Regions from separate parts of the Halomonas sp. SCS19 genome, predicted to be linked through region 2. Evidence: riboswitches for the same ligand, from Rfam matches in the RefSeq annotation. Region 2 holds a riboswitch; the other holds the start of a gene.
The links. Region 2 has a riboswitch for thiamine pyrophosphate ahead of thiC (phosphomethylpyrimidine synthase ThiC). Riboswitches for the same ligand answer to the same signal wherever they lie in the genome.

Region 1: another riboswitch for thiamine pyrophosphate. It lies ahead of NFH97_RS01715 (sodium:solute symporter family protein); the one in region 2 lies ahead of thiC (phosphomethylpyrimidine synthase ThiC).

What each region holds. Positions count from the first base shown of each region.
Region 1 is NZ_JAMSHN010000001.1:429,496-441,421, reverse strand. It holds gene NFH97_RS01720 (LLM class flavin-dependent oxidoreductase) at 1-378, shown strand, start outside; gene NFH97_RS01715 (sodium:solute symporter family protein) at 494-1,939, opposite strand; TPP riboswitch at 2,020-2,122, opposite strand; gene NFH97_RS01710 (hypothetical protein) at 2,182-2,970, opposite strand; gene NFH97_RS01705 (sensor domain-containing diguanylate cyclase) at 3,142-4,821, shown strand; gene NFH97_RS01700 (TolC family outer membrane protein) at 5,299-6,666, shown strand; gene NFH97_RS01695 (hypothetical protein) at 6,650-7,507, shown strand; gene NFH97_RS01690 (SapC family protein) at 7,552-8,355, shown strand; gene NFH97_RS01685 (LEPR-XLL domain-containing protein) at 8,427-11,926, shown strand, end outside.
Region 2 is NZ_JAMSHN010000001.1:634,827-646,752, forward strand. It holds gene NFH97_RS02555 (GSCFA domain-containing protein) at 1-175, opposite strand, end outside; TPP riboswitch at 937-1,090, shown strand; gene tenA (thiaminase II) at 1,172-1,840, shown strand; TPP riboswitch at 1,852-1,986, shown strand; gene thiC (phosphomethylpyrimidine synthase ThiC) at 2,064-4,016, shown strand; gene NFH97_RS02570 (acetate/propionate family kinase) at 4,301-5,515, shown strand; gene pta (phosphate acetyltransferase) at 5,512-7,674, shown strand; gene NFH97_RS02580 (YeiH family protein) at 7,768-8,817, opposite strand; gene NFH97_RS02585 (GMC family oxidoreductase) at 9,001-10,632, opposite strand; gene NFH97_RS02590 (TRAP transporter substrate-binding protein) at 10,856-11,926, shown strand, end outside.

The sequences.
Region 1 (11,926 bases), 210 kb from region 2:
GACTGGGAATTGGATGCCCCAGTACCCGAGCTGCCGCCACTGGAGGCCTTCAGCGGGCCCAAGGGGCGCTACGCCACGATTCTGCGGATCATCGAGAGCGAACGACCGACGCTGCGCCAGTTGCTGGGACGGCTCGCCGCCGGTGGCGGCCACTGCACCATGGTCGGCACCCCGGAGCGTATCGCCGACGAGATGCAGCGCTGGGTCGAGCAGGGCGGGGCGGACGGCTTCAACCTGATGCCGCCGTCGCTGCCGGACAGCATCGAGGACGTGGTCGAACAAGTGGTACCGGAACTGCAGCGCCGCGGGCTGTTTCGACGCGAGTACCAGGGCCGCACCCTGCGCGATCACCTGGGGCTGGTGCGGCCCGGGCGCTGATGAGCCGGAACTGCCAGGGCCCCTGATCGCCAGGCCTTGAAACGACAACAGCGGGACGCGTCAGCACGTCCCGCTGTTTTTTATCACGCCTTGCCAGGCTGTCAGCGTGGCGGTGTCAGCTCTGGAAACGCCGCACCAGACTGCCCATGCGGGTGAAGTCATAGTCCTGGCGGGATGGCAGCAGCTTCATCAGCACCAGCGAGACCAGCACCGGCACGAAGGCCGCCAGCAGGAAGGATTCCAGCAGGGTGGCGGTACCGCCGCTGGGGGACGGGAACATCGCCAGCCCGGCGACCAGACCTGCAGCGGTGCTGAGGACCGCGTTGCGCCCGTCGTAGCGGCGATTGAACAGACCGAAGAACACCGGGAAGGCCGCCGCCGAGCACAGCAGGTCCGCCAGCAGGAACAGATAGAGCACGCTGTAGCCCTGGGCCGCCACCCAGGTCACCGGCACCGCTGCGGCGACGATCAGCCAGCGTGCCAGGCGCATCAGGGTGGCTTCGCTGGCCTGGGGCAGCAGCCGGTGCATGTCGACGGCGATGATGCTGGAGGTGGCGTTGACGGTGGTGTCGGCACTGCTCATCACCAGGGCCAGACCCAGCGGAATCAAGGCCAGGGCGAACCACAGCGGCACCTCGGACAGCAGCACGCTGAACAGCGCCACCGAACCGTCTCCCTCGAGCCCGAGGCCGACGAAGGCCAGGCCGAACAGGCCCATCAGCACGATCACCGGAAAGTTGAACAGCCCTGCGATCCAGAAGCCCCGCCGCAGCACCTTGCTGTCCCGGGCGGCGTAGATGCGCTGCCAGGTGCCCTGGTAGAACAGGCCGGTCAGCATCACCGCGATAAAGAACGTCAGGCCGGCACGCAGGCCACCGGCATCGGTGACATCCAGCAACTGGGGCGCACGTTCCTGCAGACCCTCGAGCGTCGGCGCGACGCCGCCGGCGGCCTGCCAGCCGAACACCAGCAGCAGCGCCAGCAACGGCAGGATCACCAGCATCTGTACCTTGTCGGTGAAGATGGTGGTGCGCAGGCCGCCGTAGAAGGTGTAGAGCAGGGTCGCGATCATCACTACGCAGGCGGTCAGCCACAGCGGGATCGGCGCCAGCAGGGTGACCATATGGGCGATTGCGGTGAGGCCTGCCGCCAGCGAAATGAACAGATAGAACAGCATGATCGTCAGGGTGAAGGCGTACATGGTGCGCCCGTAGCGATGGATCACGAACTCGGTAAGGCCGTGGCCTTCGGGGATCAGCTCACGCATGCGTCGTCCCAGCGGGATCATCACCAGGCGCGGGACCATGGAACCCAGCGCATAGCCCAGTACCGCGCCGATGCCGCCCCAGGTGGCCGCCTGGGCGGGGCCGAACAGGATCCAGGTGCCCAGGGTGGTGGCCACCAGGGTCAACACCGTGGCGCGGGTGTTCTGGCTGTTGCGAGCCGAGATGTAGTCATCCAGGCCGCCCTGACGACGTCGGGCATAGATCAGGCCGGGGATGGCAAAGATGGCGGCGCACAGCAGAAGCCACAGCGCCGTCCAGGTGGGATCGAGCATCATCGAAAGAAGACCTCTTTCTTGTCGTTGTCCGCAGGGACCGGTGGACAGGCGGGACGAGCGGCGGACAGGAAGAAAGAGGAGATAACGCAACCATCCTTCCCTTCGCCGGCATGACCCGGATCAGGTTCAAAGGGTTACCGCGTGATGCGGAATCTCAGCCGTCAGGCTCCCCCAGGAATGCGCACAGCGTAGGACCGCCTCCGATGGCTGTCAATTGGCGCTTTGGCCGCAGCGACGGGGCGTCAGACGGTGGGCGAGGTGCGCAGGCTGTGCCAGCCATCGTAAAGCCAGTTCGCCGCTCGGCTTGGATCGATGTCAGTCATCGCCAGATAGCCATGACAGCAGGCCTCGCGGCTCGCTCGCGCAATGGTCGAGGCGTCGGTGGCGTCCATCACCAGGGTGCGTCGGTGCCCGCCGCCGCCGCGCAGGAAGGGAGCTGCGGGCGCGCGCTGGAACTCGACGCCTGCCGGCAGGGGCGTTGTCGAGTGATGCGTGTCGGGGTAGTCCGGGGCGCACAGGATGACTTCGAAGCCGAGCCGTTGTCCCTGGCGCGCCAGGTCGGCATTGACCGGGGAGTGGCCGGTCAGCACCAGACGCAAGGCCGGCTGGATCAGCACCTCGACGACGTCGTCGCCGATCTGGACCAGCGGATTGGTTGGCGTGGGTCGCTGCAGGTTCATGGACGTACTGCCCAGGCTGACGCGGCGAATCAGCGATGGCTGGCCGGCGAGCGTTGCATGGATGACCTCCAGGTGCACCAGGGTCTCGCTGCTCGGTGACAGGCGCTCGACCAGGCAGGGGGTGCCATCGTTGGCGTTGTTGTCGATATTGACCAGACAGGCGCCGCCGTCCCGGGCCTGGGTCAGCAAGATGGGCTGTCCGGCGTACCCGGGGCCATCGGCATCGCTGGTGACGCTCAGGTGGGGGAAGGCGGGAGCAGGGGTGCCCAGGCGCGTGCACAGCCAGCTGGTATCCCCGCGATTGGCCAGCGTCAGGGCGTGTTCGATGGCGACAAGGTCCTGGTGGTTCATGGGCAGCTCCCGCGGCGGTGTCGGCGACGCCAGCATAACGTGGAAGCGGGCAAGCGAAATAATCCGGCATCTATAAGCATCTTTTTATAGGCTAGAGAAGACGGCACGCGAGCCGCCAGGGTATTGACCTGCTGCCGGTCCAGGGCAGGGCTTACGCAAGGAGATGTCCTCATGGAGCGTTTTGCCTGGGTGGAAGAGGCATTGGTGTCGTCCGGAACGGTGCTGGTACGCCTGACGCCGGAGTTGCAGGTGCACGACGTGGTCGGTGATGCCGTGCGCGTGCTGGGCGAGCCCGGAGAGGTCTGGATCGGGCGGGGGCTGGCAGAGCTGCCTGGCGAGGCCGCGGCAGTAGCTGAAGCCTGGGTCTCCCGGGGTGCCGCTCACGCTGCCAAGCCTTCGATGCCGCTGGAACTGGGTGATGGTAGCTGCTGTCGCCTGGCCGATGGTGGGCTGGTGCTGCGACTGTCGGCTCGGCAGAAGGCAAGCCGCGGTGTCATCGCGCGGATGGCCGACCACCTGCCGGTGATGGTGGCCTACGTCGACCGCGACTTCTGCTTCCGTTTCAACAATCGTGCCTACCTCGACTTCATCGGCCTGCCTGCCGAGGCGCTGATGGGGCAGCCGGTGTCTTCGGTGCTCGATGCAGACTCCTACGCCAAGATCCGGCCACGTTTCGATCTGGCACTGGCGGGGCAGGAGGTCAGCTACGAGGATTCCCTGGTGCTCCAGGATGGTCGCCAGATCTACTTCAAGGTCCACTATCTGCCGGACCTGGTGGAAGATGAGGTGATGGGCTTCTACGCCATCATCCAGGACGTCTCCGAGTATCGCTCGATGATCCAGTTGTTACGGGATGTCCATACCGGGGTAAATCGCACCGATATCGGAGTATCAGAGATCGTCGACATGCTGCTGCGTGACGCCTTGAGCTATCTGAGGCTGGATATCGCGCTGGTCAGTCAGGTCGAGGGGGAGCGTTACACGGTGCGCTGGGCGGCCTCGGATAATGCGCCAGTAGGGGCCGGCGACAGCTTTGCACTGGGTGACACCTACTGTCGGCTGACCCTCGACGCCGATGACGTCTTCCATTCCCACCGCGCCGGGCAGGACGAGCGAGTCAAGGGCCACCCCTGCTACGAGAACTTTCAGCTGGAGACCTATATCGGTGCACCGCTGCGGATCCAGGGCAAGGTCTGGGGAACCCTGAACTTCTCCAGTCCGTCGGTGCGCCGGCACGCCTTCAGTGAGGTCGACATCGAGTTGGTCCGGCTACTGGTCGGGGCCGTCGAACGTGTCATTTCCAACGAGATGGAGGTCGAGCGTATTCGCCTCGAACGTGATCAGCTGGAAGACCAGGCGATGACCGATGCCTTGACCGGACTCCCCAATCGAAGCCAGCTGGATCGCCACGTCACCCGCCTGATCGAGGAATGCGACAGTGGCGGGATGGTGTTCTCGCTGGCCGCGGTCGATATCGACTTCTTCAAGCAGGTCAATGATGGTTTCGGTCACGCGGCCGGTGACCAGGTGCTCACCTGGCTGGCGCAAACAGTAGCCAACTGCCTGCGTGATGGCGATCTGGTGGCGCGCACCGGCGGCGAGGAATTCGTGGTGGTCATGCGGCGCACCGCCTTGCCCGAGGCGATCAAGGCGGCCGAGCGGGTGCGTCGCGCGGTGGCAGGGGGGGAAATCACCCTGTCGGATGGACAGGCGATTCGCATCACCATCAGCATCGGCGTCAGCCAGTATCGCAAGGGGGAGGGGTTTGCACCGCTGTTCGAGCGCGCCGACCGGCGCCTGTACAGCGCCAAGCGTAGTGGTCGCAACCGCATTGCCAGCCTGGATGAATAGTGCCCAGGTATCGCCAGGTGCAGCGTTGTCATCGCTGACGTAGGGCTTTGCTCGTGCTGACGGATCAGGCCGAAAGGTCTGCTTTGGTTGGCTGAGTGATCTCAGGCGTCTTGGTCGAGGTTGCAGCGGCTGGCAGGCCCTGGCATCAACTTCCCGTAACGGGATTTTCACCACACCCTCGGCCCCGAAGAGTGCCTCCTGCCTAGGCGTAGTTCCTGAACTTTTCAGGTTTCAATGTGTTACCCGATTCCCTTCGGTGGCGGAATGCGATGGCGGGTATGAACTTTCTCATCTTTTGCGATGTAGTTTCCTACTGCGTCGATACTGCGTTGATCATGTTGCCTGCAAAAGAGTAGATAGGAGCTGTGTTCCTACAAAAGATGTGGGTAATATCGTACATCCGTTGTTAATAAAATATTACAAAGCAGTTGCGTAATGCCGGTGTTTGTCCCACCGGTGCGCAGGGGAAAAATCATCATGCATCTCAACAAGCTTGCGTTCGGCCTGGCGTTGGGCGGGTGGGCGTGCCTGCTTGCTCCGTCCGTGCTGGCAGAAAGTCTGCTGGAACTTCACGAGCTCGCGGTGGACAGCGATCCTCAGTTTCAGGCCGACTTTTATGGTAAGCAGGCCACCGATGAGCGTTACTATCAGGCGCGCTCAGCGCTGCTGCCGCAGATCAATGTCAATGTCGAGCGCAGCGAGATCTCCCAGGACATCGTCAGTACCGACAACGAGGTCTACGGCAGCGGCAGCACGTCCTACCCGACCACCGTCTACGGTGTCTCGCTCGAGCAGTCGATCTATGACTATTCCCGCTGGGCAGCCTTTGGCCAGGCCAAGCTGGAGATCCAGCAGGCCGCGTCCGAGCTCGAGGTCTCGCGCCAGGATCTCTACCTGCGGGTGGCCGAACGCTACTTTGCGGTACTCGCCCTGTCGGAAAACCTGAGTTTCCTGCAGGCCGAAAAGAAGCAGGTCCAGACCAATCTCGAGCAGGTCAGGGCGCGTTTCGAGGACGGTTTGATTCGCGAGATCGATCTGCTCGACGCCCAGGCGCGTTTTCTGCAGGTCGAGGCGCGCGAGCTGGACGTGGCCAACCGTCTGCGCGATGCCCTCAATGCCCTGGCCGAGGTCAGCGGCGTGCGTCCGGTGGAGCTTAGCCTGGTCGATGAGGACCTGACCCTGGCAAGCCCGGAACCGTCGTCAGTCGAGGCCTGGATCGAGCTGGCGATGCAGCGCAATCCTCGTCTGTCAGCCGCACGGCTGGCGGTGGAAGTGGCCAATCAGCAGGTCAAGGTGAGTCGCGGTGGGCACTATCCGACCCTCGATCTGAGTCTCGACTACGACAACGACGAGACCGAGGGCTCATTGTTCGGCGGCGGCAGCGAGGTCGAGACCCAGACCATTCGGGTCGGCCTCGATGTGCCGGTCTACAGCGGTGGGCGAGTGTCGTCGGAGGTGCGCGAAGGGACCCGTCTGATCGAGGCAGGGCAGGCTCGACTCGAACAGGTGCGGCGTGAACTCGACCGCGAGATACGTGCGGCCTTCGAGGGTATCGTCACCGCCATGTCCCGGGTCAGGGCTCTCAGCGAGTCCTTGACCGCCAACCAGCGCATCGTCGAATACCGCCAGGTGGCCTATGAATCCGGAGTCATGCCGGTGCTCGAACTGCTCGACGCCGAGCGCGATCTGTTCTTCGCCCGCAGCGAACTTGCCAGTGCGCGCTACGACTACCTGATCAGCGTGCTGCGGCTGAAGCATGCCGCCGGCGTCATCAATGGCGAAGACCTGGCGGAGATCGACGCCCATATGAATGACCGGATGGACCTCCTTGCCTTCCAGCACTGAACCCCGGCCCTTCGCCGAGCGTCAGGCGTTGATCGAGTCCTGGCTCGATAGCCTCGCGCGTCCCTACAGTGCCGAGCGCTCGGTCAAGTGCGCTCCCGCCCGCTGGGCTCCTCAGCGCAGGCTCTACAGTGTGCCGCTCGAGGGCGTTGACGCCGACGATCTTGCGGTGCGCCTCGAGGGGTTGCTGGAGTCGCTGGCGCTGGCGCCTGGCGACCGGAGGGCCTTTGTCGCCGGACTGTCGACGCAGACGATGGCGCACTATCTGCATCTCGGGCTGGAGGCCGCGACCACCAAGGTGTACTGGGAAGCGCCGCTGCCGGACAAGGCCCTGCCGGGGCGTCGCTTCCCGCTGTACCAGGCGTGGAAGTGGCGCCCTGGCGTCGACGCCAGTGTCTCCGACTATGTCCTGCTCGAGAGCGCCGAGGCGGTGCGCCATGCAATGGCGAGCACGCTTGCGGCGATGCCCCCGCTCGTCGGCGACGTGATCGAACAGCTCGAGGTCAGCCACGCGCTGGCACGAAAGCCCTGGCCACCGTTGACCGTGAGGATCGAGGAACGGCGCCAGGGTCGCGATACCGGCCGCGATTCCCTCAATCTGCATCTACATCCGGCCGAGATACGTCTGGGCGAACTGGCGGGCCTTTTGTTGTCGCTGGCTCGCGAGTGGCGCTGTACGTCGCGCGCACAGGCGATCGAGTGGATTGCCGCCCACGGCGACAAGCCGCTGAGCAACCTTTCTCTGGGGTTCGATGCGAAAGGCGAACCCTTCGTGACCTTCTACCACGGGGTGACTCTGGTCTCCCCGACTTCCACCGGCGCGCTGGCCGCGCAACGACGCTGACGTCCAGGCCCAGGGACGACACTCAAGTACTAGAGGACTCTTTCATGGCGACTCAACTTCTTATCTATCGCAACGTTCAGCCGATCACCCGCGACAAGCATGGCGAGCTGTCGCTCAAGGTCGGCAAGGACTTCGGCTTTGCCAGCGGGGTGAACTCGGTGCCGCTGATGGCGGCCGAATTTCCGACCGCCGCCACCGACCTGCCGATCGTCTTCACCCAGGCCGACGACGGGGTGCTGCCGGTCGCCGTGCTGGGACTCGAGCAGGACCAGAATCTGCTGGTGGACCGTGAAGGCCAGTGGCGCGGTGAGTACGTGCCGGCCTTCTTCCGCCGCTATCCCTTCGTGTTTGCCTCCGCCGACAACGACAAGACCTTCACCCTGTGCATCGATGATGACTACGAAGGGCTCAATCGTGACGGTCGCGGCGAGCGCTTCTTCGACGCCGACGGTGAGCAGACCCAGTACCTGGGCAAGGTGCTGGACTTCCTTCAGGACTATCAGGCGCACTTCCAGCGCACCCACGCCTTCTGCGCCCGTCTGGTCGAGCTCGACCTGCTCGAGTCGGTCGAGGCCCAGATTCGCTTGCCGGAAGGTGGTCAGCGCACCCTGACCGGCTTCCAGGCGGTCAACCGTCAGAAGCTCAAGGCGCTGCCTGAGGACAGCCTCAAGGCGCTGCTGGACAGTGACGAACTGGAGCTGCTCTACGTCCACCTGCAGTCGCTGCGCAATCTCAATCGACTGAGCCGTCAGGCGCAGGGTGGTTCGCGGCTGGGTGCTCTGGCCAAGGGCGACCCCGCCGAGGAGGCGGTCGCGTCCGACGCCGAACAGGACACTCCCGTTCACTGATCGACCGAGATCAGGGGGCGTATCGTCGCCGCGATGCGCCTCTTGACGTTTTTCGCCACCGGAGTCCCCCCATGAGTCGCCACCAGCGCAAGCCTCTGTCCGAATTGATCGCTCGTCTTCTCCGCCAGCCCAGGCGTGCTCGTCGTGCCCAGGCAGAGCCGTCCCGGTTCGTGTTCGAGGGACTCGAGCCACGCATGCTGATGTCGGCGGACCCGCTGACCGCCAGCGTGGCCGGTGGTGCCGAGATGACGTTGCGGGTGGTCGAGGAGAACCAGCAGCAGGTGCTGCAGGTGGTCGAACTCGACGAGCAAGGCGTCAGTCAGGTGGTGGCCTCACGCGGTCTCGATGAGGCCAAGGCCAGTGGCGGCGTGGTCATCCAGGGCAGCGACGCCCAGGACATCCTGCGCGTGGACCAGAGCCTGCTGGGCAAGGCGGATGGGTTGCTGGTGAGCTTCCAGGGCGGCGACGGCGACGACGTTCTGGCACTCGAGCATAGCCAGGGGCTGACCATCACCTTCGCGGGGGGCGAGGGCGATGATCGCATCGAGGGCATCCAGGGCAACACCGAGTGGCAGGTGAGCGCCGATGGGGCGGGCAGCGTGGACTGGTCGAGCACCACCACGGCGGCGCGCAACGATAGCTGGCTCAGTTTCACGGGCATCGAGACGGTGAACGCCGCCTCCTATCGCCAGGGCGACGACGGCGTGCTGTCAGCCACGGACGATGCCGCCCAGCACCGGCTCTCGAGCAGCCAGGACGGGGCGCGTTGGTCGCTTTACGACGAGGGCAGTCTGGGGCTTGGCAATATCGCGTTCAACGGCATCGACCGACTCGACGGTCGGGCCGGCCAGATCCTCGACTTCAGCGACTTCTCCACCTCGGTAGAGGTCGATCTGGGGACCGGCAAGGCCACCGGCTTCGTCGGTATCGACGGCTTCAATCACGTTATCGGTACCGGCGGCGACGACCGCCTGATCGGTGATGTCACCTCGCAGGTCGACACTATCCTCGACGGGGGTAATGGCAACAACCTGATCGTCGGGGGCGGCGGCGACGATACCCTGAAAGCCGGCGCCGGTCGCAGTACCCTGGTGTCGGTGAGCGGCAGCGATCGCTTCGAACAGAGCGAGCTGGGCAGTGAGTTCACCCCCGAGGAGGCCGAGCTGACCTATGTGGTGCAGCGCGCATCCGGGGACATCTCCCTGACCAGCGCTGGCGCCACCGCCACGATCACCACCGGCGACGGCAGCCTGAGCTTCCAGCGCCAGCCCGTGGAACTGGTGCTGTCCGCCGCGGGGACCGGCCAGACGCTGAATGCCAGCGGCTACTCGCTTTCCGGCGTGACCTTCCAGAGCCTGGATGGCGCCAGCAATAGCCAACTTGTCGGCAGCGCGCAGGACGACCGATTCGTGCTCAGCGCCGGGGGCGGCAGTGTCCAGGCCGGTGGCGGCAACGACCGCATCGAGGCCAGCGCCGACGCCGACATGACCCTGACCGATACCGCGCTGAGCGTGACCGGCTGGACCAACTGGGTATTGGGCGACGTCGAACTCGCCACCCTGGTGGGCGGTGCTTCTGCCAATGTGCTGGACGCCTCTGCGTTCAGCGGTTCGGTTCAGCTGGAAGGCGTCGCCGGTGACAACACCCTCAAGGCCGGCGCCGGCGACGCGGTACTCCTGGGCGGCAGTGGCAACGACATCCTGGTCGGGGGTGTCGGTGACGACGTGCTGTTCGGCAATCGCGGCAGCAACAGCCTCGATGGTGGCAGCGGCAGCGACTCGGTGCTGGGCAGTACTTCCCACAGCTTACGTCTGTTCGGCGGCAGCGGCAGCGCCACCCTGGTGCGCGGTGACGTCGCCGAGGAGCGCGAGCTGGTGTGGTCGCGCAGCGCCGGTGAGACGGTGGTCTTCCACTTCGCCGGCGAGCAGACAGACGCGCTGGCCTGGGACGCCGACGCCCTGGCGGTACAGCAGGCGCTCGAGGCACTGTCTGCGGTGGGCGAAGGCAACCTGCAGGTGGCCCGCGAGCTGTTCGAATCCGCTGGTGAGCAGCAGGTACGCTGGCGCGTCAGCTTTATCGGCGACTTCATGGCCGTGGCCGACGACGGTGCCTTCGCCAAGGCGTTGGTCGGCAGTGGTCTGGCGTTGGGAGCTTCCGGGGCCAGCGCCACGGTGACCTCGACCCAGGTGCGCGCTCGGGAAGCGGGGCGTGAGAGCCTGGTCGGCATCGAGCACGGCATGCTGCGTGCCGAGTTTGGCGACACCGTGCTCGACGCCAGCGGCTTTGGCGGCAGTGTCTATCTCCAGGGGGGCAGCGGCAACGACCTGATGATCGGTGGCGAGGCCACGACCCAGTTCGTGGCGGTAGCCGGGGATAACGTCATTCGTGCCGGGTCTGGGCAGAACGAGATCCGCGGCGGCGTCGGCCAGGATCGTCTGGAAATCGTCCTGGCCGATGGCCAGAACGCCATCAACGTAAGTGGGGACAGCTTCAGCATCGACGGCGGGACCGCTTCGAGCTATCGCGATATCGAGGCGCTGACGCTGGTCGGCAACGCCGGCGCCAACACCCTCGATGCCAGTGGCTGGCACGGGGTCGGCGAACAGACCCGGGTCACTGCGCTGATGGCCGCTGGCGGCGCCTCCAACGCCAAGATCGAGACCTTCCTCTCGGCGCTGGGCGATGCGATTCCCGGTGCAGAAGACTTCGCCAGCCAGGCGGAGTACGAGTCCTATCTGGCGCGTTACGTCACCGGTAGCGAACTCGAGAACTCCGGCGCGTACCTGAGCTTCACCCTGCAGAATGGCGAGACGCGGGTGCTCAATGTGGCCGACGCCCGCACCCTAGGCGACCTGCTGGTGCTGCTGGACAACGTCGAAGGTCTGACCGCGAGCTTCGATGGTGCCAGCGGGCGCCTTGTGGTCACCGACACCACCACGGGAAGCGCGAGCTTCGCCGTCAGCGCCGACGCCACCGCGAAGATCCTGACCGATGCACTCGGCATGGGCGTCAGTGCCGACAAATGGCAGAGCACCGCCTTGAGCGGGACCGGCGTGGTGCTGGACGCCAGTGCCGGCGGCAGCGATGCCCTGATCGGTAGCCGTGGCGATGACCGTATCGTCGTCGTGTCCGGCGCCGCCAGTGTCGCCGGCGGCGCCGGCACCGACAGCCTGCTGGCGGCGGCGGGCGACTCCATGACGCTGACCGATACCGGTCTGGTCGTTGGTTCGGCCACAACCACGCTGTCCGGGATCGAGGCGGCGCGCCTGAGCCTGACCGGAGGCGCCGACAAGACCCTGACGGCCACTGCCTTTACCGGCGCTTTGGCCATCGATATCGCCGAGGCGGCGACCGACACCATCGTGAACGCCAAGCCTGGCGATCAGGTCGAGGTGGAACTGGCGGCGGGGAGCCTCGCCCGGCTCGACGACGTGACCGTCAGAGAGGGCGCCAGCCTGGTGGGCTACTGGGATGGCGACGCCTCCCTGTCCAACGTGACCAGAACGTTCTCCAGCAGTGTCGAGCTGCGTGCCGACGGGGCCTTGACCCTGGACAACGTCGATCTGAGCAT
Region 2 (11,926 bases):
TGCTATCAAGAGCATTTCCAATATGTTGCGCAAAGCAGGAACCGAAGGTAACCACTTTACTATCCTTTGTGATCTTGAACTTTGGAGACCACAAATTGGATATGTCAAAAATTGACTTTTCGGATACAGCTTTTTTCCAGAAGGCACGGTCTGGAAGTGTCGAATATGGATTCATCTTACTCACCTCAAATATAAGATATAATATCGGTCGCGAACGAACAAAATTGATAACGTCTATCTTAAATCACCCATTGCCACGACGAATAGGAATGTTTACGCCAACACTGGCATCTCGTCTTCCTTTCTAAAATATTTGCATAAAAAAAGATAGGCGAAATATTTGTCTATTGTGTTGAGAAACGAGCACTGACAACGGCCCCGGAACCCTTCATAAAACCTTTCCCATGCACCATTTCCCTGACCCATGGGGGGTTCAAAAGAGAACAAAGCAAGCATTTTTAGCTTCCATGAAAACTCGGCGAACCAATGCTTCCAATAAAACGGGACCAACACACCTTTCACTTTCTTCCCTTCTTCACAAAGGAGTCGTCAAGCGCACAACGAATGTCAGAATATCGATAAAAAAACGTACTTTTTTCACTCTAGATTCTCTCACATCTTCTCTATCAGGCAGCCGCAAAACACGCAAATACAATCCAGAGAACATCCAAGAAAAACCACGAAAATACCCCTTTAAACAACAACAAAATCGTCGAAACTTTGTCGAATTGATCAATCAGGACTCTACTTCGCCACATTTCCTCAATCGGATAAAATGCATTCTCAACCATGCGGAAACTTCTCCAGATATCTGGGCAGTTGCACTCTCGCGATATCGTGGGAACCTCCTCCCCCCAGCGGCGTATCTACTGATCGGGATCGGTTCTTGCCAAGCCGAGGTGGACTCCCTTCGAGGTCATGCTAGACTCGATTCAGACTCGCTTGACGGGGTGCCGGTGAATCCGGCTGAGATGGCGCAGGGCCAGGGTGACGAATCACCGGCCGCCAGCGCCGATCCCGTGGAACCTGATCCGGGTGCGGTGTGGCTTCACACCTTGAACCGGCGTAGGGAATCAGGCGGTGGTGTCTGCCCCTGCGCGCGCACCTCCCTCCTTTCTCGTCGCCGTGTCCTTGGCCGCCGCCCTCCGGATCCGCACCAACCGGAGGCAACATGGGCTACCGCTTTACCGATCTTGTCGACGCCTGCCGCGATGACTGGCACGCCTACATCGAACACGACTTCGTGCTCGCCCTTGGCCGTGGTGAACTGGCCGACGCCAGCTTCCGTCACTATCTGAAGCAGGACTATCTGTTTCTGCTGCAGTTCTCCCGGGCCTACGCCCTGGCGGCCTACAAGAGCCACAGCCTCGACGAGCTGCGCGGCGCCTTCGACGGCATGAAGACCATCCTCGACGTGGAACTCGGCCTGCATCTCGCCTTCTGCCGCGACTGGGGCATCGGCGAGGCCGAACTCGCCGAGCTGCCCGAAGCCCGCGCCACCCTGGCCTATACCCGCTACGTGCTGGACGCCGGCAGCCGCGGCGACCTCTTGGACCTGCACGTGGCGCTGGCCCCCTGCATGGTCGGCTACGCCGATATCGCACGAAACCTCAACGCCCGTTCGGACACCCTGCGCGGTGCCGACAACCCCTTCGACGCCTGGATCGCCATGTACGAAAGCGACGACTTCCAGGCCGCCGCACGCCAGGAGCAGGCCTGGCTCGATGATCAGCTTGGCCAGGTATCCGGCGAGCGCTTTGCGCGACTGTCACGGATCTTCGCCGACGCAACACGACTCGAGATCGACTTCTGGCAGATGGGACTCGATCTAAGCGACTAACACAATCAGCACCACGCTTGACGGGGGGCCGCCAGAGGCGGCTGAGATCATGCAGCGCATGGGACCCGTTGAACCTGATCTGGGGGTAACCCCGATGCCATGGCATCGCGGTGAGGACCAGCGTAGGGATCAAGCGCTCACGGCCCAGGCCACGACGCCCCCTCCTTCCTCACGCGATGCACACAACAACGCCAGCACCCAGTGCCGTGAGAAGGACAAGCCAATGCCGCTCGATCAACCCGTTTCCGCCAACAAAACTCGCCATAGCGCGCACTTCCTGGCCGAGACCGCCCAGGTCGACCAGGCCGCAGTTACGCCCCTGCCGGGTTCGCGCAAGGTCTATGTAAAGGGCTCCCGCGACGACCTGCGGGTGCCGTTTCGCGAGATTTCGCTGTCGGCGACCCGCACCTCCGGGGCCGACGAGGCCAATCCGCCGCTCTTGGTCTACGACACCTCCGGCCCCTACACCGATCCCCAGGTCGAGGTCGACCTGCGTCGCGGGCTTGCCGAGTTGCGCCGGCCCTGGATCGAGGAGCGCGACGACACCGAATGGCTCGATGGCCCGACCTCGGACTACGGTCGCCGACGTGCCAACGACCCGACGCTCGCCCCGCTGCGTTTCGAACTGACCCGAACGCCGCGCCGCGCACGTCGTGGCGCCGACGGCAGCGCCGGCAATGTCACCCAGCTGCACTATGCCCGCCGCGGCATCATCACCCCGGAGATGGAGTTCATCGCCATCCGCGAGAATCAGCGCCGCCAGGCCCTGGCCGATGGCTATCGAGGCAGCGACGAGGTCGAGCGCATCCTTGGCCACCAGCATCCCGGGCAGGGCTTCGGCGCCCGTCTGCCAGAGGAGATCACCCCCGAGTTCGTGCGCCAGGAAGTCGCCGCCGGGCGCGCCATCATCCCCGCCAACATCAACCACCCGGAAGCCGAGCCGATGATCATCGGGCGCAACTTCCTGGTGAAGATCAATGGCAATCTGGGCAACTCGGCGGTGACCTCCTCCATCGAGCAAGAGGTCGAGAAGATGACCTGGGGCATCCGCTGGGGCGCCGATACCATCATGGATCTGTCCACTGGCCAGAACATCCACGAAACCCGCGAGTGGATCATCCGCAACTCGCCGGTACCGATCGGCACGGTGCCGCTCTATCAGGCGCTGGAGAAGGTCAAGGGCGTGGCCGAGGACCTCACCTGGGAGGTGTTCCGCGACACCCTGATCGAGCAGGCCGAACAGGGCGTGGACTACTTCACCATCCACGCAGGCGTGCTGCTGCGCTACGTACCGCTGACCGCCAACCGGGTCACCGGCATCGTCTCCCGCGGTGGCTCGATCATGGCCAAGTGGTGCCTTTACCATCACCAGGAAAGCTTCCTCTACACCCACTTCGAGGAAATCTGCGAGATCTGCAAGCAGTACGACGTGGCCTTCTCGCTGGGCGATGGCCTGCGCCCGGGCTCGGTGGCCGACGCCAACGACGAGGCCCAGATGGCGGAGCTCAAGACCCTGGGTGAGCTGACCCATATCGCCTGGAAGCACGACGTCCAGGTGATGATCGAAGGCCCCGGCCACGTGCCCATGCACCTGGTCAAGGAGAACATGGACAAGCAGCTCGAGTACTGCGACGAGGCGCCCTTCTATACCCTTGGGCCGCTGGTGACCGATATCGCCCCGGGCTACGACCACATCACCTCGGGCATCGGAGCGGCGATGATCGGCTGGTACGGCTGCGCCATGCTGTGCTACGTCACCCCCAAGGAGCACCTGGGCCTGCCCGACAAGGACGACGTCAAGACCGGCATCATCACCTACAAGATTGCCGCCCACGCCGCCGACCTGGCCAAGGGGCATCCCGGCGCCCAGCGCCGCGACAACGCCCTGTCCAAGGCGCGTTTCGAGTTCCGCTGGGAGGACCAGTTCAACCTGGGCCTCGACCCTGACACCGCCCGCGCCTATCACGACGAGACGCTGCCCAAGGACTCCGCCAAGGTGGCCCACTTCTGCTCCATGTGCGGCCCCAAGTTCTGTTCCATGAAGATCAGCCAGGAGGTCCGCGACTACGCCCGCGACAACGGCCTGGAGGGTGACGGCGACGCCGTCATGGCCGGCATGGAAGAGCGCGCCCGGGTCTTCCGTGAACAGGGTGCGGAGCTCTACAAGGAGGTCTGAACAAGGAGGTCTGAGACAAGCCATTCCCCGGCGCATCCCCGGGCAGCGTTCGACTGCCCGGGGATGCACGTCTTGTACGCCCGGTTCCAGTTCCGCCGCACAAAGTTAGACAAAAGTCTAATCCAAAGATTCATGCACTTGACGCTCATCACGGCTTCGTTGGATCCACCAGCAAAGCCGTTCGACTACCTCCCCAGGCCAGTTATTCGCGCCCCGGGGCGGTGCTAGATTCGCCGCCATCCCACGCATTCTCGCCTCACCAAGGCGTCTTTTCTGGAGATGGCATGAAAGCCCCGATTCTGGTGATCAACTGCGGCTCCTCTTCGATCAAGTTCGCGCTGGTCGATCAGGCCCCCGACGCTCCCCGACTGTCCGGTATCGCCGAGCGCCTGGGTAGCCACGAGGCTCGCCTCAAGCTTGTAGACGAACACGGCAGCACCCGCGAGGTCTCGCTTCCCCGAGCGACCCACGCCCTGGCGCTCAAGACGATTCTCGAGCACCTTGACGTCCACCGGCCCATCGGTATCGGCCACCGGGTGGTACACGGCGGCGAGCGCTTCACCGCCGCCACCCTGCTCGACGACGCCGTGGTGCGCACCATTCGCCAGACCATCAGCCTGGCTCCCTTGCACAATCCGGCCAACCTCGACGGTATCGTCGCCACGCGCCGGCTGTTCGAGGATCTGCCTCAGGTGGCGGTGTTCGATACCGCGTTTCACCAGACCCTGCCGCCCCACGCCTACCGCTACGCCATCCCCGAAGAGCTCTACAGCCGACACGGCATCCGTCGCTACGGCTTCCACGGCTCGAGCCATGCCTACGTGACCGGACGCCTGACAGAAGTCAGCGCCCGTGGTGAAGGCGGCTGGCTGATCGCCCACCTGGGCAATGGCTGCTCCGCCACTGCGGTATGGGCCGGCAGAAGCCTGGACACCAGCATGGGCATGACCCCGCTGGAAGGCCTGGTGATGGGCACCCGCAGCGGTGACGTCGACCCCGGCCTGCACCTGCACCTGGCGCGCCAGCTGGGCATGTCGCTGGAGGGCGTCGATCAGTTGCTCAACCAGAAGAGCGGACTGCTGGGGCTGTCCGAGCTGACCAACGACATGCGTGAGCTCGAACAGGCCGCCAGTGAAGGTCACGCCGGCGCGAGCCTGGCCATCGAGGTGTTCTGCTACCGCCTGGCCAAGTCCCTGGCGGGCCTGGCCTGTGCCCTGCCCCGGATCGACGGCATCGCCTTCACCGGCGGCATCGGCGAAAACTCTGCCCTGGTGCGCGCCCGGACCCTGGGCCACCTGGAGGCCCTCGGTGTACGCCTGGACGCTGACGCCAACGAGAGCCTCCCGCGTGGCGAGGAAGGCCAGATCCACGACCGAGGCACCAGCTCGGCGCCGGAGATCCGCGTCATCCCCACCGACGAAGAAGGCTATATCGCCAGCCAGACCCGGGAATTGATCGCGAGCCTGACGTCCACGCCAAGGCTCGAGGAGGTTCAGTGAGCACCCAGTCCCGCACGCTGCTGCTGATCCCCATCGACGACGGCGTCGCCCTCACCTCCGCCGGCCTCGGCCTGCTTCGTGCGCTGGATACGCTGGGGCTGGACGCGGGTTTTCTGCAGCCCTTCAGCCAGTCCGAAGGTGGCGAGCAGGCAAGTGACAACGACGAACGCGCCCGCTCGCTGGTGGCCAGCACCCTGGGCATAGGTTCGCCGCGTCCGATCTCGCGCCAGACACTGGAGCAGTATCTCGGCCGCGACGATCGCGATGGTCTGCTGGAACTCGCCGTGGAGCGCCACGCCCGCGTCGCCCGCCCTGCCACCGGCAAGGCACCGGCGCTGATCGTGGTGGAGGGCGTTCGCCCACTGCCGCGAAACGCCTACGCCTTCGACCTCAACGTGCGCCTGGCCAGTGCCCTCGACGCCCAGGTGGTACTGGTCGCCGATGGACAGATCGCCGATCCCCAGGAGCTGGCCAAGCAGTTGCAGTTCCATCGCCAGAGCATCGACGCGGTGGGTTCGGTGCGTACCCTGGGTGCCATGCTGATGCGACTGCCGGGGGACGGCGACGGCTCGGCCATCGACCAGACCCTGGCCTCGGTCAGCGAGGTCGAGGCCCGCGCCCATCGCCAGCACTGGCAGCAGCAGCTCGCCACCGGCGCCGATCTGACCCTGCCGGTGGTCGCGGCGGTGCCCTACCGGGCCTCCCTGACCGCACCGCGTGTGGTAGACGTGGCCCGTGCCCTCGATGCCAGGATCCTGCACCACGGCGAGGCCGATCGCCGCCGCGTCGCCCACTCGACGCTGGGGGCCCGCAGCGCCGAGCACCTGCTCTACGCCCTGCGTCCCGGCGAGCTGATCGTGTCCCCCGGGGACCGCGACGACACCCTGCTGGCGGCGGCCCTGGCCACCATGAATGGCGTGCCCCTGGCGGGCCTCCTGCTGACCCACGGCGAGTCACCCAGCCAGCAGCTGATCGACGTCTGTCGCCCGGCGCTGGCCTCGGGGCTGCCGGTACTCTCGGTGGACACCGACAGCTACGCCACCGTGGCCCGGCTTACCGAGATGTCCGGCGGCATCCCGGTGGATGATCACGAGCGCGCCGAGGCCATCTGCGCCTTCGTCGCCGATCACCTGGATCGTGACTGGCTGCTGGCACTGATTCACGACGACGCCCAGCGTCGCCTGTCACCGGCGGCCTTCCGCCATCAACTGGTCAGCATGGCCCAGCACAAGCGTCGGCGAATCGTGCTGCCCGAAGGCGACGAGCCACGCACCCTGGAAGCGGCCATCCTGTGCCAGCGTCGTGGCATCGCCAACTGCGTGCTGCTGGGCAAGCGTCGCGCCATCCTCGAGGTGGCCAAGGCGCGTGGCCTTGAACTGCCCGATGACCTCCAGATCCTCGACCCGGACGCCGAGCGTGGTCGCTTTGTCGCCCCCATGGTCGAGCGCCGGCGTGGCAAGCTGACCCCGCTGACCGCCGAGGCCCAGCTTCATGACAGCGTGGTGCTGGGTACCATGATGCTCGCCGAAGGCGAGGTCGATGGCCTGGTCTCCGGCGCCGTGCATACCACCGCCAACACCGTGCGCCCGGCCTTTCAGCTGATCAAGACCGCCCCCGGCTACGGCCAGGTGTCGTCAGTGTTCTTCATGCTGCTGCCCGACCAGGTGGTGGTCTACGGTGACTGCGCGGTCAACCCTGACCCCGACGCCGAGGCGCTGGCAGAGATCGCCCTGCAGAGCGCCACCAGCGCCGAGGCCTTCGGCATCGAGCCGCGAGTCGCCATGATCAGCTACTCCACCGGCGAGTCCGGCAGTGGCGCCGACGTCGACAAGGTCCGCGAGGCGACCCGCATCGCAAGGCAACGGGCGCCGCACCTGGCCATCGACGGCCCGCTGCAGTACGACGCTGCGGCCATCGCCAGCGTGGCCCGGCAGAAGGCACCGGAGTCACCGGTGGCCGGCCGCGCCACGGTGTTCGTGTTCCCGGACCTGAACACCGGCAACACCACCTACAAGGCGGTCCAGCGCAGCGCTCGGGTGGTCAGCATCGGCCCCATGCTTCAAGGCCTCAACAAGCCGGTCAACGACCTGTCCCGGGGCGCCCTGGTGGAGGATATCGTCTATACGATTGCGCTGACCGCGATCCAGGCCGGTCAGTAACGACCAACACAGCGCCACAGACCGTCAGAAATGCCAAGGCCCCGGAGAACCGGGGCCTTGGCATTTGTGTGGGCTTTGGCCCGGGACCGCTCGCTACCACTCGGCGATGCCGGTATACAGGCACACCAGCACCAGCCCAAGCAGGAAGACGGTCTCGGCGACCATCAGGATGACGGGCTTCCAGCCAACCACGGCGAGCTTCTGGAAGGAGGTCTTGATACCGAGTGCGGCGATGGCGGTGACCAGGCACCAGCGCGACAGGTCGGTCATGCCCTCGACCATCACCTGGGGGATCACGCCAAGGCTGTTGATCAGCACCAGCACCACGAAGGCCACCAGGAAGCTCGGGAACATCGGCACCTTGCCACCTTCACCGCCACGGGCGCGGCGAAACAGCAGCATGAACACCATCACCGCCGGCACCAGCATGGCGACCCGCAACAGCTTGACGAAGGTTGAGATATCGCCGGTCTCGTCGGAGATCATATAGCCGGCACCGACCACCTGGGCGACGTCATGGATGGTGCCACCAAGAAAGATGCCGGCCTGGGTGTCGGTCAGTTCCAGCGCGCCGACCAGCAGCGGGTAGAGCACCATGGCGGCGGTGGACAGCGTCGTCACGCCAACCACGGTCAGGATGGTATTGCGCTCGGCGATCTCGTTGCGCGGCATCGCCGCAGACAGCGCCAGCGCCGCCGAGGCGCCGCAGATCGCCACCGACCCGCCGGTCAGAAGCCCCAGGTCATTTTTCAGCCCCAGCAGTCGCGCCAGCACGCTTCCCGCCAGAATGGTCAGCACCACCCCGGCGACCACCGTCACCACCGGACCGATACCGAGTTCCGCCACCTGCTCCAGGGTGATGCGCACCCCCAGCAGGGCAACACCCAGCCTGAGGATGGTGCGGGCGGCAAACTCCACCCCCACCAGGCACGGGCCCTGCTCGCTGAGAAAGTGCAGGGTCATGCCGAACAGCAGTGCGTACAACAAGGTCGGGCCACCGTAGTGATCGGCGATAAAGGTGGTGGCCAGGGCAATGGTGATGCAGATCAGCACCCCCGGCATGCGCTCCCGGGCGGGCTCCAGATGGCGACGCCATCCGGTCACGGGCGTCTCGGGCTTGGCGTGTGTCGTTGGCTGGGACATGGGCGTCCTCTCGTTTATTCGTTGTTCGCGTATCAGGGGTCGCGCTCAGCGGGTCAGCCGATGACGCGCTATTGATTTGATCCTGGCCCAGCCCGCTACCGCGACGTTAGGGCCAGAGCGCGGCCTCGAGTAAGGCCAGGCCCCGATGGCATCGATCCGCTGTCGAGATTCCAGCGCTGCACGTCAAGCGACGCGCGCCTGGGCACGGCGATCGGCCTTGATCATGTCCGCCGCGCGTTCGGCGATCATGATGGTCGGGGCGTTGGTGTTGCCCGAGACGATGATCGGCATGATCGAGGCGTCCACCACCCTCAGTCCCTCGAGGCCGTGCACCCGCAGTCGGTCATCGACCACCGCCAGGTCGTCGTGGCCCATCTTGCAGGTGCCCGCCGGGTGGTAGATGGTCTGACTGTAGCGCCGGGCAGCCTCGAGCAATTGCTCGTCGCTCTGATACTCCCGCCCCGGCACGTATTCATCGGTGATCACCTCGGCAAGCGGTGCCTGCTCGGCGATGCGTCGCGCCACCTTGATGGCGTCCACCGCCACGCGACAGTCTTCTTCGGTGCTCAGGTAGTTGGGCTGGATCGAGGGATAGACGGCGGGGTCGGCGCTGGTGATGCGAATACGCCCCCGGCTGGTCGGACGCAACTGGCACACCGAGGAGGTGAAGGCCGAGAACGGATGCACCCCTTCGGCCGGCTTGTCCGCCGACAGCGGCTGCATGTGGAACTGGATATCCGGGCGATCCAGGCCCTCCCGCGACTGGGTGAAGATGCACACCTGACTGGCCGCCAGGGTCAGCGGGCCGGTGCGAGTCAGGGCGTACTGGGTCCCCACCGCCAGCTTTCTTAGCGGATGACGCACCTCGTCGTTGAGGGTGCGACAGGAGGTCTTGAACACCAGCCGGATCTGCAGATGGTCCTGCAGGTTCTCGCCGACGCCCGGTAGTGCGTGGTGGCAGTCGACGCCGACCTCGGCCAGGTGGTCGGGGTCCCCGATGCCGGAGCACTGCAGGATCTGCGGCGAGCCGATGGCGCCGCTGGACAGCAGCACCTCGAGCCTCGCGCTTGCCCGATGGGTGCTCTGCCCCTGGCGGTACTCGACCCCGACCACGCGCTTGCCCTCCAGCAGCAGCCGCTGACAGTGGGCTCGCTTGACCAGGGTGAGATTGGGGCGCTTGAGCGCCGGACGCAGAAACGCCTTGGCGGTCGAGCAGCGAAAGCCCTTGTAGGAGGTCTGCTGGAAGTAGCCCACGCCTTCTTGCCTGGCCCCGTTGACGTCGCGGTTCTCGGGAATCCCCGAGGCCTTGGCCGCCTCGATGAAGCGTTCGGCGATCTCGCGGCGCAGGCGCAGATCCGAGACCTTCAAGGGGCCATCGGCACCGTGGTAGTCATCGGCGCCCCGCTCCTGGCACTCCGACTTCTTGAAGTAGGGCAGCACCGAGTCATAGTCCCAGCCGTCGTTGCCCAGCTGCGCCCAAACGTCGTAGTCCTCGCGCTGACCGCGAATGTACAGAAGCCCATTGAGCGAGCTTGACCCTCCCAGCACCTTGCCCCTGGGCCACTGCAGCCGGCGACCGTCGATGCCCTCGTCGGGATCGGTGAGGTAGCACCAGTCGGTGGCCGGATTGTGCATGGTCTTGAAGTAGCCCACGGGCACGTGGATCCACGGATTCCAGTCGGACCCGCCGGCCTCGAGCAGCAGTACCGACACCTCGGGGTCCTCGCTCAGGCGGTTGGCCAGCACGCAGCCGGCGGAGCCCGCCCCCACGATGATGTAGTCGAAAGCCTCTGGCGGTGGTGTTGTGGTTGTCATGTCGCTCACTCAATCGAGACAATTTGTCTCATTTAACTATAGATAGTTTTCGCAAAAGATCAATATCGAGACAAAAAAACTCAATTTTATTGATCTATTCCCGAGAGACTTCTAAGGTGTGGTCAAGGCCCTTTGTCGGGCCCGGAGCCAGGCGACGATCGCCAAGCGCGAACGCCGGCACTCCCCTGCATCCCTACACCAAACACAAGACTGGGAGCCTTCCATGAGTTCACGCCTCTTCTCATCAGACGTGTCGCGCCGCGACTTCCTGAATATCTCGGGTCGCTTCGGCATGACCTCCACGCTGCTGGCCGCCAGTGGTCTGGGCGCTGGCCTCACCGCCTCGAGCCTGGCCCGAGCCGCCGACGCCGAGCAGCAACGCCGCTATCAGACCGAACCCAAGTTCCAGCTTCGCTTTGGCGCCTCGGGATTCAACGAGCGCAATCTCGATATCCAGAAGTCCGGGCAGCTGTTCTTCGCGCGTGACGTCGAGGAGCGCACCAACGGCGCCATCCGCGTCGAGTTCATGGGCTCCAACGAGGTCTGCAACCAGCTCGATTGCGTCAGCAAGGCCCAGCAGGGCATCGTCGACATCTTCTCGGCCTCGACCCAGAATTCCGCCGGCGGCGCGCCCTACCTGAACGTGCTGGACTTCGCCTACATGTTCCCGAGCGTCGCCTCGATGTTTCACTTCTTCTACGACCCTCGCAGCGAGGCCCTCTTGCGCGAGCCGATGCGCCAGCGCCACAACCTGCAGTTCCTGTTCACCCACTGCGACCTGCGCGGGCTGATGATGGGCCAGAGCTGGGCCGACAAGCCGCTGGTGGACAGCCTCGAGGTGCTGCAGGGCACCAAGAACCGCGTCACCGGCACCCAGCTTGGCCGCATCGCCATGGAACAGCTTGGCCTCAACCCGGTCCCGGTGGCCTGGGAAGAGACCCTGGACGGCCTGCGCCAGGGCCTGCTGGACGGCGCCGAGACCTGGATGAGCGCGGTGGCCTACGCCGGCATGGCGCCGGTGGTGTCCCAGGCGGTCGACCTGCGCTTCTTCGCCGGTACCGAGCACACCGCCATGAACCTGTCGAAGTTCGAGGCGCTGGATGCCGAGCTGCAGGATCAGGTGATGGAGTCGGCCTACGCCGCCCAGATCTTCACCCAGGGCATGAACGAGGCCGGCCGCTACCAGATCGTCGGAGCCACCGAACACCCCGCCGCCGGCACCGTGTTCGCCGAGAACAACGTGCGGGTGGCCCCGCTGTCCGACGAGATCCGTGCCCAGGCCGAGCAGCTATGC